4 regions of the Methylocaldum sp. RMAD-M genome follow, and region 4 is predicted to be linked to each of the others. Evidence: riboswitches for the same ligand, from Rfam matches in the RefSeq annotation. Region 4 holds a riboswitch; each other region holds the start of a gene.

Region 1 (2,200 bases), on a different contig from region 4:
AACCAGGAACCCAGGCTATTCATCACGTAGGCGATGCCGCAGTAGTTGCTTTCAGCGGTTATAAGCGCCACCTGATCGGCGCCGTACTGGTTGCGTAAGGAGTGTACCTCATCCATTTTGCCATCGCTGGTGCCGGTGACATCCGACAAGCTGGTCGACATGTTGCCCGTCTCGGTATAGCTGACTTCGGCCATTTTTACCAAGTTCAACTGCATGTCCACCTGACTGTTCAGGTAGGCCTGATTGGCCTTGGTAACGGCGTTAATAATCTTGGCTTCTATGCCCGAGACGCCGCCAGCATTCACGCGGGCCTGAGGCGTGTAGACCACCAGCAGATCGATGACTTGGCCGGTGCTGGCGGCTGCGGTGGACGGGCTAGTCGAGGATGTCGTTGTACCGGCCAATTCACCGGCGGCATTAATATCCGGCGCGAGGGGTTCCGAATGCGGAGCGGTCTTGTTGGGATCGATCTGGCGGACGGCATGCGTTTTATTGCCGGCGTAGGCGATCTCGAACATTCTGCCGTCGTCCATCACGACGGTTCCGAACATCGCCTGCCCCCGAACGGCGAGGATCACCTCGCTGCTGCCTTCTTGCCCTTCGATATGACCGACCCAGGACAAACGGCCGTCGATGTCTTCGATACGATCGCGGATGGCGGTAACCGTGGTGTCGTTGAGCAGTTCGAGGGTGAGCGTATCGGCCTTCACCGCGTTGAAGTCGATGGCTACGCCCCGGCTGCGGCCCTTGATGGCTTTGATCTGCGCCTTGGCCTGCGTGGGCAGGGTCAGATTCGTGTCGCTGAATAAGCGCTGCGGCGGCGCCGCATGGACGACACCCACAATAGACGTTAAGGCTGCAAATACGCCAGCCAGTCCGAGGATATTTTTGCGGCGCGCAGCGGTGAACTTAGAATGCTGAGTCTTGTTGCTCACGTTGTGGTCCCCTAAGAGTCGAGTTGACGGCGATGGTCTCTGGGAACCCGCGGGGATGAGACAAACCAAAGCAACCTTTGGCTTGAGCTGGCAATCCCGCTGTCATAGGAGCCTGGCTCCCGTAGACCGGTAACTTTGCGCCACCACCTTTCGATGGTTTTGCCTTTTTCAGATCAAGCGGCATTAGGTCAGCGGCTCGATTTTTCTGTAGAAATAAGATTGGTCTAAATCTAGGGAATTTGTGTGATTGAGTCGGCAAAAAAGTGTTGTAGATTGTTTCATGTAGGCATTGATTGTTGTTTTTTATCAGTGGCCGTAATCGTTCGCCGGGTGGCTCCTCACCTTCGGATAAACGATGCATTGCTGCCCGTACCCCCCTTGGCACAGGTTAAGCGAATCGCAGCTTCTTTTGAGTTTGTAGCGTTGCTACGACACCGGAGTGGCTGACACGTCAAACGTTATCCGGTGCCATGGCGGTTTAGCACGCCGTATGCCAATCCGATGTTCGTTGGTGATCGGTCTGGCGAATCCTTGAATCTCTTGTATGCAGAGCAGGACTTGAGTCAGAAAATGACCGGTTCCATGGAGTGGCCGGGCAAAACATGTCTCCATTTGGCAACAGCCATGCGGCATGTGTCACTGGCCATTTCCAGGAAAAAACGAGAAAAACGCGTTATCCAGCGGCGATTTGTCCGATTATTCCGGCTGGCGACACTAGGAAGATCGTCTTGGAATGGCTAAGAGCGGAGCGGTTTGCAGTCCTGACTCGATTCACCCGAACTGTCATACGGGCACCCTTTGATGGATACGTATGATAGTTCGGGCTTAGAGCGTTTTTATCTCGCTCGTACGGCAAAACAGGCTTGGCCGAAGTCGTTGGCGCCTTCGGCTCGGGTGGATGGATTCAAGCATTCGTAGGTCGGCAATCCCTTCCCAATCGCAAACGGTCGCTTTGGTCGCGACCCTTCCGACGAAGACGCTCGACCGGGACATGGTGTCGGGAAGGGGGGCTTCGGCGCTCCAATCGCAAACGGTCATCCCAGGAGCGCTGGGATGACCCTTCCAATCGCAAACGGCCTGGCCGGGAGCGCCGGCCACGCCCTTCCCGAAGACGCCGTTTGCGATTGGAAGGGTCGCGACCAAAGCGACCGTTTGCGATTGGAAGGGATTCCCGACCTACTCGCGAGTGCCCGTACAGTAGGTATGAAAATGCCCTAAGTACATTCCGCAAATATTTGCGGAATCTCGACAGATTGGCGGGGTTG
Region 2 (2,200 bases), on a different contig from region 4:
CCTTGTTCGCCTCGCAGACCTGTGTATCCAGCAGGGCGGCGATCTGGTTGTCCACTGCGGAGGCGCCGGACATGTACACCGTCACCGTGTGGGCGGCAGTCGGATTGTAAGCGTATACATTGGCAGCGGCGCCTAAAGAGGCAGCAACGGCCAGAGAAATGTGGCGAAGTTTCATATCGATCTCCAAAAATCGAGAAGTTTGCGTTTTATCGGAGGAACCGGGCTGCCCCCGAAGGCGGCGCCGCAGCGCCGCACGCCGAGGAACCCGGTATTTCAGGACAACTTAGGCGGTCCGGCGGCGGGAAAAGCCCACCAGCGCCGTCATGGCCGAACCCATCAGCCAGAGGGCCGGTGGCACCGGAACGGCGGACGGCGGCTCGCTCGCGAAGGACAGCGTGCCCAAGTCTTTATCGAGGAAGGCATAGCCCAGCACGCGATTATTGACGGTGGTCACTTGTCCACGGCCACCGCCCGTCGACCACACCTCGTACATAGCGAGCCACTGGCCAACCTCGGTATCCGTATCGATCGAACCATTCGCACCGCCCACGTTGCTGCCCCAGAAGTTGGGATAATCTCCTGGCTGACCCGTGACACTAAAAGTGGAGTTGTTGAGATTTACATCGAGATCAGTCTGATTGATATCCTGAATACGGAGATCCATCTGACCACGAACTGCCTGAGAGGTGGAATCTGTACCAAAGTCCGGATTGATTGTATCGACCGACAAGATGAAGTAATTACGGCCATTGGCGCCGCCCGTACCAAACTGCTGATCGGATTTCGCGCCCAAGCTGAACACCAGTGGGTTGCCGGTGGCGGCAAAATTAGCCCATTTCGCATCCGCGCCGAAGTTAGCCGTGAAGCTGGTCGGGTTGGCCGCGAACGCTTCGTAGGACCAGCCCGTATCAAAGGTGAAGGTTTCGCCTGCCGCCTGGTTCCACACGTTCAGGAACAGTTCGCCCTGAATGTCGCCCGCGTCGTTGATTTGGTTGCCGGGCTTACCATCATCGATGGCAGCGTTCGCTACGCCGGCCGAAAACGCCAGCGCGATGCCGGCCACCAAAGTTTTCAATTTATTCATTACCATTCCTCGTCTAGAATTGCGGTTGAAAATACCTTGCAGACATCTCCCCAAGGTCAATCTGCAGGGCTGTTTTCAGCCGGTCGCTTTTCGGCGACCGGCTTTTTTTGTGCCTTTTTCCTGGCACCGAAAACAAAAAAGCCGGGCTGCCATCAACGTTGGTGTGGCAACCCGGCTATCTTGCAATCAAGACCCGTGGCTTTCCGGCCCCGCCTCGCGACGAGTGTGGCTTTGTCCTAGCAACCCTCCTAGACCGGGCTCCTGCTCCCCGGCCGCAACTTGAACCGCACTGCGGTTTTCTTCCGTCCCTTTGAAGGCGAGACAGACTTTAATGTCGCTTTTTTACAACCAAGTTAAGTTTGTGTGACACCGATGAAATTTTTTGAAAAAACTCAACGCACGGCTCCCGCGCATCAACTAAGTCTTTGTTTTGGATTACATTTGCGTGCTGTGTTTTTTTTCAAAACCTTAAGTCGCAGATGATTGCAAGCTGCCCCGGCTGTAGCTTTTTCGCTGAACGACTTTACGGATTCGCAACATGAAGGCGGGGGAATTGAGGAAGGGCACCGCTGGATGTGACTTCTTCCGAAGCCTTGCCCGGTGTATCGGGTGGTAGGTCGGCAATCCTTTGCCGACAAATCCCGTCGGGAAGGGTCGCGATTAACGCGACCGTTTGCGATTGGAAGGGGCCGATTAAAGGCCCGTTTGCGATTGGAAGGGTGGCTCCGGCGTTCCTGGAAGGATCGGTTCGGTGCTCCCGAACCGATCGTTTGCGATTGGAGACACCGTTTGCGATTGGAAGGGATTCCCGACCTACTCCGCGGTTCGGTGCCAACCGGCCCGCAACCGATTGATCCGACATGCCTCCGTCGTTAGGCTGGTTCCCAAACTCCCGTTTGGGAACCGACGTTGAGAAGCTCCCGCTTCTCGATTCGAATGATGTTTCGAGAAGCTCGAGCTGCTCGGGTATAGCTCCCAGGCGGAAGCTTGGGAGCCAGCGAAAATCCATACCGGAATGGCGGTCCGCTGACCTGTATAGCAGCGACCGTTTGCCATCAAGCGCTGACGCTTAGCCGGGCCTGCATCCGGACGCCTTCGTCGGCAAGGGATTGCCGA
Region 3 (2,200 bases), on a different contig from region 4:
CGATCGCGCCGGTGACGCTGCCCGCGAAATCGCCCGGATCGAACGTCAACGTGGTCGGCTTGGTTCTCCGGCCGACCGGGACGTCGACGGTAGCGCCGTTGACGGCGAATTCGAGACCCGTGGCCGGGATTTCGCCGACGCCCGGCACAATATGATCTTCCAAAATTTGCGCGTTGTTGCGCACCGCCGCGGCTTGTGCATCGAAAAATTCCTCCAGATATATGGAAGGCGCATCGGTCGCGTCCAAGGAGACAGCGGCGGCCAGCGCATCCCGGTCCAGGTTCATGATCAATGCGCCGCCGGAAACGGTGGCGGCGGTCGCCGTTGCCGGAAGGAATGCCAACCATGCGGCTAGAAATGTCAAACAGGGTGCAAGAGTTTTGCCGAATCGCGAGAGTCGGTGGCGTGTAGTCATGAGGATAAGTCCGTAACAGGTCGAAGGTGGGAGCGTTTATCCGGCCGATTGGCCGGATAAACGCGATAGACGGCTCCCCGGGCGGCTCGGCAGCCCGGGTCGACGGCCTCTATTCGGCGATCAAGCGGATAAAGCCGCCTGGACCGACTTTCGGCGGGCGCCGGCCAGCAGGCTTAACAAGCCGCTGCCGAACAGCCAGACCGCTGCCGGCACCGGAACCACGGCAGGCGAAACCAGAGTGAAGGTAGCGGCTTTACCGGCGGAGTTCGAGCCGTCGCCGCCGAACAGGAAAGCGGTCATATTGGGTGACCACCAGAGTTCCCCGGTCATGAGCAATTCATCGCCATTGGTGGTAACGCTGATGTTGCGGGCATCGTAAGTGGACGTTCTGAAGCTCGTGTTGTTCCACAAGGTCCAGCCGCTGTTGACGCCGTCATTTCGATTCGCGTTGTATTCGAAGGTGTAATCTCCGGACGTCAATGTACCCGTGAAACTGCCACGGGTCATCACGACACCGTTCAACCCGATCTGGCCGTTGGCGATAAAGGCGGACGAGTCGACCAAAGCATCCTGACTGGCGTCCCAGGTCGACGTGGTGGGCTTGTTGGCGCGGCCGCCGGCGCCCGTTGGAATTCCGGTGCCGGTCAGATCGGCGGGATTGACGACGTATTCGAGCGTTGACGGCGCGGGGTAGGTGTTGGTGGGCACCGTTATGATATCCGCAATGGTCGAGTAAGTATCGGCCACCGCCTTGGGAAAGAAGTTCGCGACATAATATTCGGTTAACCCGCCAGGACCGATGGTTAGTCCTTCCAACAGGTTGTTCGGGTTGTCATAGGTAACGCTAAAAGTTCCCCCGTGCAACACACCGGCATCGGCCGAATTGGCCATGATCAGGGCAGCCGCTGCGAGAATGGTCTGTCGGATCTGCATTTTCTTGACCCCAAATTTTTGCATGGATTTTTTCCTGTGATTTGAAACATCGAGAGGTTGTGCGGCAGGCTCGAGAAATCCATAGCCCTTGAATAACTCTCACAGGAGAGGCGGCCCGGCCGTCTTGAATACCAAGACCCGCGGCTTTCCGAGTCCGCCTCGCGGCGGAGGTGGCGAAGGCGTCTCGTCCCTGAGACCGATATCATCCTGGGCCAACGGACAGGCATGCGCCCAACCGCCAGTCGTCGCTGATAAGAACCGCCGAAATGACAATGACAATAAGGCTCGAAAACTGGCGTTCTTATCGGGCAAGTCAAGCTGCTAAAGCAGATACCGTGCCAGTGAGCAGGGGTATTCCGAGACTAACAAGCTGTAATTTGAAAATACCGGGGAACGGTGGAAGCAAAGCGTAATTTACCTGGGAACACATGCCAATTTACAGGCATGTCACGGGAAAGAGGCAGCGAGTATCAGTGCATTAACAAATGTATCGTTAATGCGTAGGTATCCGGGCGCCCATGGCGGATATCAATGCGCGACAAACCGCATTATGTGGGGAGCAGGTTAAATGCCACAATTCAATGCGCATGACATCATCATAATCTGTTGTCTTATTTGACATTAATCGTCTGTCCTGTGAAATCCCGCAAGGCTTAAGGCATACAACGTAATTATTCGATGGCAATCGACAAATACACCAGGGATATTCGGGACAAACTGCGAGATTCATGCTTTTGCGGGAATATTTCCCGATATTTGTAATCTATGGACTACGTTCAGCGGACCATGGATTATTGGACTTCGTCTGGGCCGCCAAATCAGCATCATTTGCCGGCCGCACAAACGGTCGCT
Region 4 (2,200 bases):
GAACCATCAGGCATGGAATAGCCCGATTCAAGGCTTAGATTTCACCGCGAGCGATCCGTTCGGCACCACCGGCGTAACTTATTTGACCCACGATTCAACCGTCGACGGGGTCAACGGTCTGACCTTCCTGGCGGAGGCCGGTCAGATTTATTCCATTTATCTGGGCGGTAGCGGCGGAGCCAATTGGAATCAAAACAAGGATCTTTACGTCTTGAACATCACGTCTTCTCCGGTTCCGATACCGGCCGCCATTTGGCTGTTCGGCAGTGCTTTGGCCGGGATGGGATTCGTCGGGCGGCACAGACACAAGGCCGTCGCCGCATGATGCGGGACAAGGCGGTCGAGCTTGCCTTCGAGGCTGGGCGCACCATGTGGCATGCGCCGGTGTCGGCGATATCCGGCCGTTTCATCGCCTCGGCCTCAGCCGATCGCCGCTTTGAAACGGTGTAGTGAAAGAGCTGGCTGACTGACCCTCCGGATGATTTGGGTCGCCACATGCTGGAATACCCGTAATAAAAATGCGGGATATCCAGCAGCTTCCGTCGTTTCCGTCATGGAAATAGCGTTATAGAGCGTTTTCCATCCCGGTGTACGGATTCGTTCCAGGAGGGAAGAACGTAGGTCGGCAATCCCTTGCCGACAAAGCCCTTCGCCGAGCCGATACGTCGGCAAGGGATTGCCGACCTACATATCCGAATCCCTTACACCGATTCGGAAAATGCTATATCAACGGTTTACCTCAGGCGCGCTTATTGCTCTTGGGGTATCGGCCGGTTCGACCGAATTCCGGTTCGAACGCGCTTTGTGCTACGGAAAACCCGAAAACCATTGCCGGGGAAGGGGAGCGTAGACCGTAGCAGGGCGGAGTCCCTTTTGCACCTGCCACTCCCGCCGCGAGGCGGGTTCGGAAAGCCACGGGTCTTGTGAGTTTGATCCCAAGACGGCCGGGCCGCCTCCCTCGGTGATGGGGAGATCGGAGCGCCTTCCGCTTTTGACGGGAGCGCTGCGGACATCGCTGCCTATGTGAAAACAAAGACCAACTCCATAGAACAGCACGAGGTAATTTCCTATGTCCAACAACAAAAACAAACTGACCAAAGCGGTGGCCATGGCCCTCGCCGGTACCGTCTTGTCCGTAGGCGCCGTTTCCGGCGCCCAGGCGCATACGATGTACAACACCTTCACCACCACTGAGCTGTCCGCCACCGACGGCTGGAACTATGGGGGTATAGGCAATCCGACCTATCCGACGGTATCGCCGGGTTGGGTCGGAACCGCCAGTGCCACCACGCTGCCTTTCGGCTATGCCGGTACGTCTCATCTGAACTGGGCGGCCGAGCTTCACTCGGCGGGCAACACGCTCGAAATCTCGAAAGCAGATGCAGTAACGCGTTACGGCTTCGCCGCGGAAATCGATACCGGCGCCGGGGCCTGGCAGGACGCAGGCGTCAATGGCAGCGGAGTTCCGACAGCCAACGGGCCGACCGGCTGGAGACATCAGACCGATATTGGCTTGATCAAGGCCGAAGAAACTATGTGGGTAACACTGAATCCCGTGGTGGTTACGGGAACCGGCTACGACATTCAGAACTTTGGCATCACCGTCTTCACCGGCATGGACTCCGGTACTGGCAGTTACTCTCATCACGGCTCCTGGAACTGCCCCGGATGCACACCCGCGAAACCTTACGAAGCCGATAACCCGTTCGGCACCGTAGGACTGAGCTACTTGACTCACGATGGCACCGTCGACGGTGTAGACGGTTTGACCTTTCTGGCCCTGGCCGGTCAGGTTTATTCCATCTACCTGGGCGGCGCCGGCGTGGGGAACTGGAGTCAGAACATCGCGGAGTACAGCTTGAATATCAGCACCGCACCGGTTCCGGTCCCCGCGGCGGTTTGGCTGTTCGGCAGCGCCCTCGCGAGTTTGGTCACGCTGGGACAGCGCCGCAAGAACGTCATGGCCGTTCCCGCCTGAAACAAGACCTCGACGTATGTACACGCCTTCCTTTCCGCGCTCTAAGCGGGGAACTTTTGTGTGGAATCACCCATGAGACTGCGTGATTTGCCACGTCGGTGGCGTTTGCATGCGATTTATCTGTTTGATTAGCAATGATTATTTAGTGGCATATTTATTGTTTCAGCAAAGGCCGGGTCCGCCGCTTAGGGGGCTCATAAAAAGACGCGATACACACGGATT

What was found. A riboswitch is a leader RNA that binds a small molecule or an ion and turns the genes downstream of it on or off. The one in region 4 is predicted to bind cyclic di-GMP.
Region 1: another riboswitch for cyclic di-GMP. It lies ahead of JOD69_RS19460 (reprolysin-like metallopeptidase); the one in region 4 lies ahead of JOD69_RS20345 (VPLPA-CTERM sorting domain-containing protein).
Region 2: another riboswitch for cyclic di-GMP. It lies ahead of JOD69_RS22795 (hypothetical protein); the one in region 4 lies ahead of JOD69_RS20345 (VPLPA-CTERM sorting domain-containing protein).
Region 3: another riboswitch for cyclic di-GMP. It lies ahead of JOD69_RS00680 (hypothetical protein); the one in region 4 lies ahead of JOD69_RS20345 (VPLPA-CTERM sorting domain-containing protein).

The regions. Positions count from the first base shown of each region.
Region 1 is NZ_JAFIBZ010000026.1:69,183-71,382, reverse strand. It holds gene JOD69_RS19460 (reprolysin-like metallopeptidase) at 1-935, opposite strand, end outside; cyclic di-GMP riboswitch class I at 1,022-1,109, opposite strand.
Region 2 is NZ_JAFIBZ010000042.1:10,456-12,655, reverse strand. It holds gene JOD69_RS22800 (hypothetical protein) at 1-175, opposite strand, end outside; gene JOD69_RS22795 (hypothetical protein) at 284-1,084, opposite strand; cyclic di-GMP riboswitch class I at 1,247-1,324, opposite strand.
Region 3 is NZ_JAFIBZ010000001.1:157,885-160,084, forward strand. It holds gene JOD69_RS00675 (VPLPA-CTERM sorting domain-containing protein) at 1-415, opposite strand, end outside; gene JOD69_RS00680 (hypothetical protein) at 536-1,372, opposite strand; cyclic di-GMP riboswitch class I at 1,455-1,533, opposite strand.
Region 4 is NZ_JAFIBZ010000029.1:54,274-56,473, reverse strand. It holds gene JOD69_RS20350 (VPLPA-CTERM sorting domain-containing protein) at 1-325, shown strand, start outside; gene JOD69_RS25150 (hypothetical protein) at 322-450, shown strand; cyclic di-GMP riboswitch class I at 872-957, shown strand; gene JOD69_RS20345 (VPLPA-CTERM sorting domain-containing protein) at 1,070-1,978, shown strand.